DNA from 2 places in the Planococcus maritimus genome. Region 1 is predicted to be linked to the other one. Evidence: riboswitches for the same ligand, from Rfam matches in the RefSeq annotation. Region 1 holds a riboswitch; the other holds the start of a gene.
What was found. A riboswitch is a leader RNA that binds a small molecule or an ion and turns the genes downstream of it on or off. The one in region 1 is predicted to bind S-adenosylmethionine.
Positions count from the first base shown of each region.

Region 2: it holds a riboswitch for S-adenosylmethionine, as region 1 does, so the genes downstream of both, BBI11_RS15880 (transporter substrate-binding domain-containing protein) here and BBI11_RS05730 (methionine ABC transporter ATP-binding protein) in region 1, are expected to answer to the same signal.

Region 1 covers NZ_CP016538.2:1,145,462-1,148,871, reverse strand. The annotation lists gene BBI11_RS05735 (methionine ABC transporter permease) at 1-639, opposite strand, end outside; gene BBI11_RS05730 (methionine ABC transporter ATP-binding protein) at 632-1,657, opposite strand; SAM riboswitch class I at 1,748-1,852, opposite strand; gene BBI11_RS05725 (thioredoxin family protein) at 1,888-2,211, opposite strand; gene BBI11_RS05720 (ribonuclease M5) at 2,213-2,554, opposite strand; gene gcvH (glycine cleavage system protein GcvH) at 2,615-2,995, opposite strand; gene BBI11_RS05710 (arsenate reductase family protein) at 3,073-3,410, opposite strand, start outside.
Region 2 covers NZ_CP016538.2:3,209,173-3,212,582, reverse strand. The annotation lists gene solA (N-methyl-L-tryptophan oxidase) at 1-1,036, opposite strand, end outside; SAM riboswitch class I at 1,240-1,345, shown strand; gene BBI11_RS15880 (transporter substrate-binding domain-containing protein) at 1,471-2,283, shown strand; gene BBI11_RS15875 (amino acid ABC transporter permease) at 2,305-3,024, shown strand; gene BBI11_RS15870 (amino acid ABC transporter ATP-binding protein) at 3,024-3,410, shown strand, end outside.

The DNA of each region.
Region 1 (3,410 bases):
ATCGCCGATGAATTGGACGATAAATACAATGACGAGAATCGCGATAGTTGCCATCAACGTGACGTCCTCACGGCTTCTTTGGAAACCGTCCAAGAAAGCTAGTGTTCCTAAGCCACCAGCACCGATAATGCCGGCCATTGCCGTATACCCAACCAAAGCGATTGCTGTTACCGTAATACCGGAAATCAATGCCGGTTTTGATTCAGGAAGCAATACTTTGCGAATGATGGTCCACGTTGTCGCTCCCATCGAACGGGCTGCCTCGATAACGCCTTTATCAATTTCTTTCAAGGCGATGAGCACCATTCGGGCGTAAAAAGGAGCAGCTCCGATGATTAGTGCCGGGAGCGCCGCGTTCGGTCCGCGTATGCTGCCGATCAAGAATTTCGTGAACGGGATCAATAAGATGATCAAAATGATAAAAGGGATCGACCGGAAGATATTGACGAATGCGCCGGTCAGCCAGTTGACGATTTTATTGGCCCATAATTGATTAGGTGCGGTCAGGAATAAAACGATTCCTAGAACCAAGCCTATGACGAAAGTGAAGAATGTGGACATCGCTGTCATGTAGATGGTTTCAAGTGTCGCTTCCCACATATCTGCCCAATCCACGTTCGGGAATAAAGTCTCAAGCATTGCCCATCACCTCCGTCTGTACATCATGTGCACCGAGGAAAGCGATCGCTTTGCTTATTTCGTCTGCAGAGCCTTTCAATTGAAGAATCAGCGTACCATACGCCCCGCGCTGGGTGTGAGAGATATTGCCGTGGACGATATTGACCTCCACTGCATATTCCCGGATGAGCTGCGTCAAGATTGGCTGTTCTGCTTGGTCTCCGACGAAAATCAGTTTGACCAATTGGCCTTCCGGATATTGCTCGCGCAAATGGCGGACGGTTTCTGCTGAGTCCTCCGTCTCGGTCACCTGAGCGACGAAAGTTTTGGTGATGTTCTCTTTCGGATGCTGGAAGACATGCAGCACTTCGCCCAATTCGACGACGCGCCCGCCTTCCATGACCGCCACCCGGTGGCAGATCTTCCGGATGACGTGCATTTCGTGAGTGATCAACACAATCGTCAAGCCCAATCGTTTGTTAATGTCGACCAATAAATCCAAAATGGCATCGGTCGTTTGTGGGTCCAGTGCTGAAGTCGCTTCATCGCAAAGCAAAACTTCTGGATCGTTGGCCAGTGCGCGTGCGATGCCGACGCGCTGCTTTTGCCCACCGGAAAGTTGTGACGGATATGCATTATCGCGTCCTTCTAAGCCGACCAATTCGATCAACTCTGCAGAACGTTTGCGCCGCTCTTCCTTCCCTACACCGGCAATTTCCAGCGGGAATTCGATATTTTCACGAACGGTGCGTGACCATAGCAAGTTGAAATGCTGGAAGATCATGCTGACCTTTTGACGGGCTTTTCTGAGCTTCGGGCCTGAAATCGCCGTGATGTTTTGGCCATTGATTTCTACGGATCCTTCGCTCGGCTGTTCTAGGCCATTTAGCAGGCGGATCAAGGTACTTTTCCCTGCTCCGCTATAGCCGATAATGCCAAAAATTTCACCGGATGGCACCGTTAAATCGACATGGTCGACAGCCGTTAAACGCGCTTTTCCCGTATCGAACACTTTTGTTAATCCTTTTAACTCAATCATGTTTGGGCACTCTCCTAAATCTTTTGCTAATAAAAAAGCCTTTCTGCTCAGATAAGCAGAAAGGCACATGTGTAAACACAATAAACCGTTCTCTCATCTTTCAAAGTTTTCACTTTGAGTGACTTGGCACCATTTCATTTTCATGACGGTTGCCGGGCTTCATCGGGCACTTCCCTCCACCTCTCTGTATAAGAGCTACGCTATTTAGTTAATTTCAGAAATTAAATCTATCATGGCTGGCTGTATTCGTCAACCGTTTTTAATTTTTCGTATAAATAAGGCACTGACTGAAACGCATAGACCTTATCCGTCACTTGGCCATCTTGTGAAATCAACAGACACGGCACGCTTTCCACTTCGTAGAGTTCCGCTACTTCCTGTACATAATTCAAATTGGCTTTGCCCATCGGAAGGTCCGGCAATAGTTCCGCCACCACACCGAGCATCTTACTGGCCACTTGGCAAGTGCCGCACATCGGCGTATACAAATAATATGCTGAAACGGGCTGCGTGTTTTTTTCCTTCAGCCATTCTTTATGTGTCCATTCGTTCATGTTAGTCATTCCCTGCTACTGGATTTAAGACCCGTACATCGGCTGCGATGAGCACATCGATCAGCTTGCGCAGCGGCGTCGTCGCCACCTCTTTATAACTTCGGTCGATATGGAAATGGCGCGCTTCAGGAAACTCGCGCTTGATGAGCTTGCGCAGCTTATCGCCCGAAGCGTCCGCATCGACCAGGATGATGATATCCTGCCCTTCAAATGGCAAAAGCATCTCCTCGAGTCTTGTAGCACTTACTGTACCATTTGTGCAAAGAATCGTCACGGGTTCTGCAATCAATGGCGCGATGCGGGCTTTGTCGCTAATCCCTTCAACCACTATTACTTTCTCCATACGTATCCCCCCAGAAAACGATAGATGAAAAAAAGCGCCAAAAAAAGGCGCTTCTGGAACTTACTCGTTAGTCATTTCTTTGTATTCGTCAGCTGACATCAAGGCATTGACCTCATCTTCGGAAGGGGCTTCCACAACGACCATCCACGCTTGTTCGTAAGGGGATTCGTTGACGAATTCCGGGCTGTCTTCAAGCTCAGAATTGACTTCGACGATTTTCCCGCTGATTGGCGCATACAATTCCGATACCGTTTTAACGGATTCGACGCTGCCAAACGGCTCGTCTTTTTTCAGCTCGTCGCCGACTTGCGGAAGCTCGACAAATACGATGTCTCCAAGTTCATCTTGCGCGAAATGAGTAATGCCGATCGTGGCTTTGCCATCTTCAACTTTGACCCATTCGTGTTCTTTTGAATAACGAAGCTCTTGTGGTGTGCTCATCCAAACCCCTCCAAATATGTAATTGACTCAATTTTAGTTTGCCACAACCCTGAATGAAAAACAAGATGACAGACTTGTTAGCCCCAGGTATTTGTATAGGTTTCTTCTTTGAAGCCGAGTGTCGCTTGTGTTCCGTCCCAAGCAAGCGGGCGTTTGATCAGCATGCCGTCTGAGGCGAGCAATTCGTATTGTTCGTCTGCAGTCATCTCCGGTAGTTTTTCCTTCAATTCCAGTTCGCGGTATTTCTTGCCGCTCGTATTGAAAAACTTTTTCAGTTCGATGCCGCTTGTCTCTTGGATTTCTTTTAGTTGTGTTGCGGAAGGCGGATTTTGTGCGATGTCGATGTAGTCAAATTCCGCACCATTCGCCTCGAGCCATTTCTTGCCTTTTTGGCAGGTCGAGCATTTCGGGTAAG
Region 2 (3,410 bases), 1.2 Mb from region 1:
AGCCGTGGCCGGTAAAGCCGCAGGCGAAAATGACGCGCTCGTTGTCCGGATGGCGGTCGATGATGAAGTTATGGTCGTCCGAGACAGTGTATAAACAAGTTTTGCCTTGTTTCAACTCTCCGCTCGCTTCCGGCATATACAGGTCCAAGAATCTTCTTAAGTCGCCTTCATCCAATTCGTATTGCCCGAAGTTCTGGGTTTGTTCGTCCGGGTCGATTGGCTGCCCGCCGTCCGACCGTCCGACTTTTACGCCAGCGCCGTCGATGCTCGGGAAGCCGTAGAACATCATCTCGGGACCTTCCACAAAAAACCCCGGAAATTGATCGGCATCGTACATCTCCGGTGCTTCAAACCAGCCGACCGCTTTGCGCGTCGGTTGGATCGGCAATTGCAGGTCCGGCAACAGTTTCTTCGCCCAAGCCCCAGCTGTAACGATCACTTTTTCAGCATAGAAAACACCGTGCGCGGTAGAAATTTTCACGTGATCCCCTTCCTGTATATCGATGTGCTGGACGGGTGTATTCGGCACATAGTGAACGCCGTTTTCAAGCGCCAGTTTTTTGTAAGCACGGATGGCATTTTCGCTGTACAACACGCCTGCCTGTTCCTCAAAGCAGCCGATGAAATGCTCGGGCACAGTGAAGCCAGGCCACCTTTCCTGGATGGCGCCGCTGCTCAATATTTCGAGCGGCAAGCCGTAGCTATTGGCGGCTGCGATGCTTTCGAGCAGAAAAGAGGAGTCTTGCGGGCCGAGTCCGATGACCCCGGTCTTGTCGAACACCTTGTAGCCGGTCTGCTTCTCCAAGTCTTCCCATAATTGCTGCGCGCGCAACACTAACCTAACGTAATGCCTGCCTTCCCCGTAGGCATGGCGGATCAATCGTGTGTCTCCGTGATGGCTGCCGTTCGCATGGGGTGGGTCGAATGCATCGATCACCAATGTCTTCTTGCCTTGCTGTGCCAAAAAGGCGCCGGCGGCCATGCCCATCGTGCCGGCACCGACAATGGCGACATCAAAAACAGTTTCTTCGCTCATCTTGTGTTCACTCCGCTCTTGTATTGGATACATGCCGCCCCGAAGCCCGGCAGCAATGGAATATTAAATCGATGGTATGCAATCCGGCAGGCTTTGTCAATTTCCTCCTGAATTTTTATGCGGAATTTTGATTTATTTTCAAAAAGAGTTTGACAGCAAGGGCTATCTCAAATACTATCGTTAATATGTTAAAAAAATTAAATAACTTATCCAGAGAGACTGAGGGACAGGCCCTATGACGTCCAGCAACCATCATGTTCATGAGAGGTGCTAATTCCTGCAGGATGTATTCATTCTGAGAGATAAGAAATTGGTCAAAGCCTCTTTCCTATTGAAAGAGGCTTTTTTGCATCCAAAAACGGGAAGGGCGCTTGAAAAAGGCCAGGAAGTCTACTGAAACCATAAAAAATCGCATTCAAAAAGGAGCTTGAACCATGAAAAGAAATGCTTACGTAATCGCAACCGCCTGCTTAGTGGGGCTTGCCGGGGCACTAGCCGGCTGTTCGTCGGGAGAGACAGCAAACGCTGACGGAGACCAAGTGATACGCGTTGGGACACAAAATGACTATCCGCCTTTCGCTTTCGCGGATGACGCCAACCAATTGACGGGCTACGACGTGGACATGATGAAAGCCGTCGATGAACAATTGGACGGCTACACGTTCGAATATGTCGCTGTGCCGTGGGACAGCATGTTCCTCGCACTCGAGTCGAATAAAATCCAGGCCATCGCCGACCAAGTGGCGAAAACGCCGGAACGCCAAGAAAAGTATTTGTTCACCGATGAATCGTATTTCGCAGCGGAAACGGTCATTGCAGTAAAAGAAGGCCGCGAAGACATCCAAACGATTGAAGATTTGGAAGGCAAAGCGGTCGGGGCGTTGGCGGGCGATTCTTACACCTTATTGCTGGAGGAATATAACGAAACCGCCGCCGAGCCGATTGAATTGAAATACAGCGAAAGCGGTAACCCGTCGGAAATTCTGCAGGATGTGCAGAACGGCCGTGTCGACGCATACGTCAACGACCCGATCATGATGAACGCGGTACTGGAAAAAAATGAACTCGGCGTGGAGATTGTCGGCCAATCCTTAGTCAATGACGACATGGGAATCGTCTTGAAAGACGAAGAAAAAGGCCAGGAATTGAAGGCCTTGATTGACCCGATCTTGAAACAGCTGAAAGAAGACGGCACCTTGTCCGAACTGTCCGAGAAATGGACCGGCGGCGACTACATCCCTGAATAAGCTAGCGGAAGGACAGAGACAATGGAAAACTTACTGGATGTGAATTTCTTAATCGAGAGCTTTCCCGCCATCCTCTCCAGGCTGCCGGTTACGATCGGCATCGCAGTCGGCTCGCTGCTATTGAGTTTACTCATCGGCGTGGCTGCGGCATTGATCAAAATCTACAAAGTGCCTGTGCTGAGCGTCATCACGTCGATCTATATCTCCTTTATCCGAGGGACGCCTTTATTGGTTCAGATTTACCTGGTGTTTTACGGGATTCCGAAAATCATTTATTTTCTTCAGAGCGAATACGGCTGGCTTCAGTCGGCGGATGTCAATAGCATTGCCCCGGAATTCTATGCGCTGATGGCCTTTTCCATCAATTTGGGCGCGTATCTATCCGAGACGATCCGTTCGGCAATCGAATCGGTCGACCGCGGGCAGTTCGAAGCCGCCAAAGCGATTGGCATGACGCCTGTTCAGATGATGCTGAAGATCGTCTTTCCGCAAGCTCTGACGGTAGCGATCCCGAACCTTGGCAATATGTTCATCAGCACCATCAAAGACACTTCGCTCGTGTTCATCATCGGCGTCATCGATATCATGGGGCAGGCAAAAATCCTCGGCTCCCGGGGTTTGGCGTTCTTTGAAGTGTATATCGCCGTCTCGATCGTCTATTGGATCTTGTGCATTGCCGTCGAGCGCTTATTGGTGAAGATCGAGAAGCGTGCACGCAGATATGAAAGAGGGATTGCTTGATGATTAAATTAGAGAACTTGCATAAATATTACGACCGCCAGCATGTGTTGAAAGGCATCGATTTAACCGTCGAAAAAGGCGAAGTGGTGGCGGTCCTCGGGCCAAGCGGTTCTGGGAAGTCGACGCTGTTGCGCTGCATCAATTTTCTGGAAGATCCGACGAGCGGCATCGTGGAAATCGGTGGAAAGCGGGTGGATGCGGCGGCCGCTAAGAAAAAAGAAGTCTTCGCGCTCAGAACAGCAACAGGGATGGTGTTCCAGCAATACAACCTGTTCAAGAATCTGACCGTGCTACAAAATGTCTCCGTCGGTTTGACGAGCGTTAAGCGGATGAAAAAAAACACGGCTGACAAGAAAAGCATCGAGATGCTGGAACAAGTCGGCTTG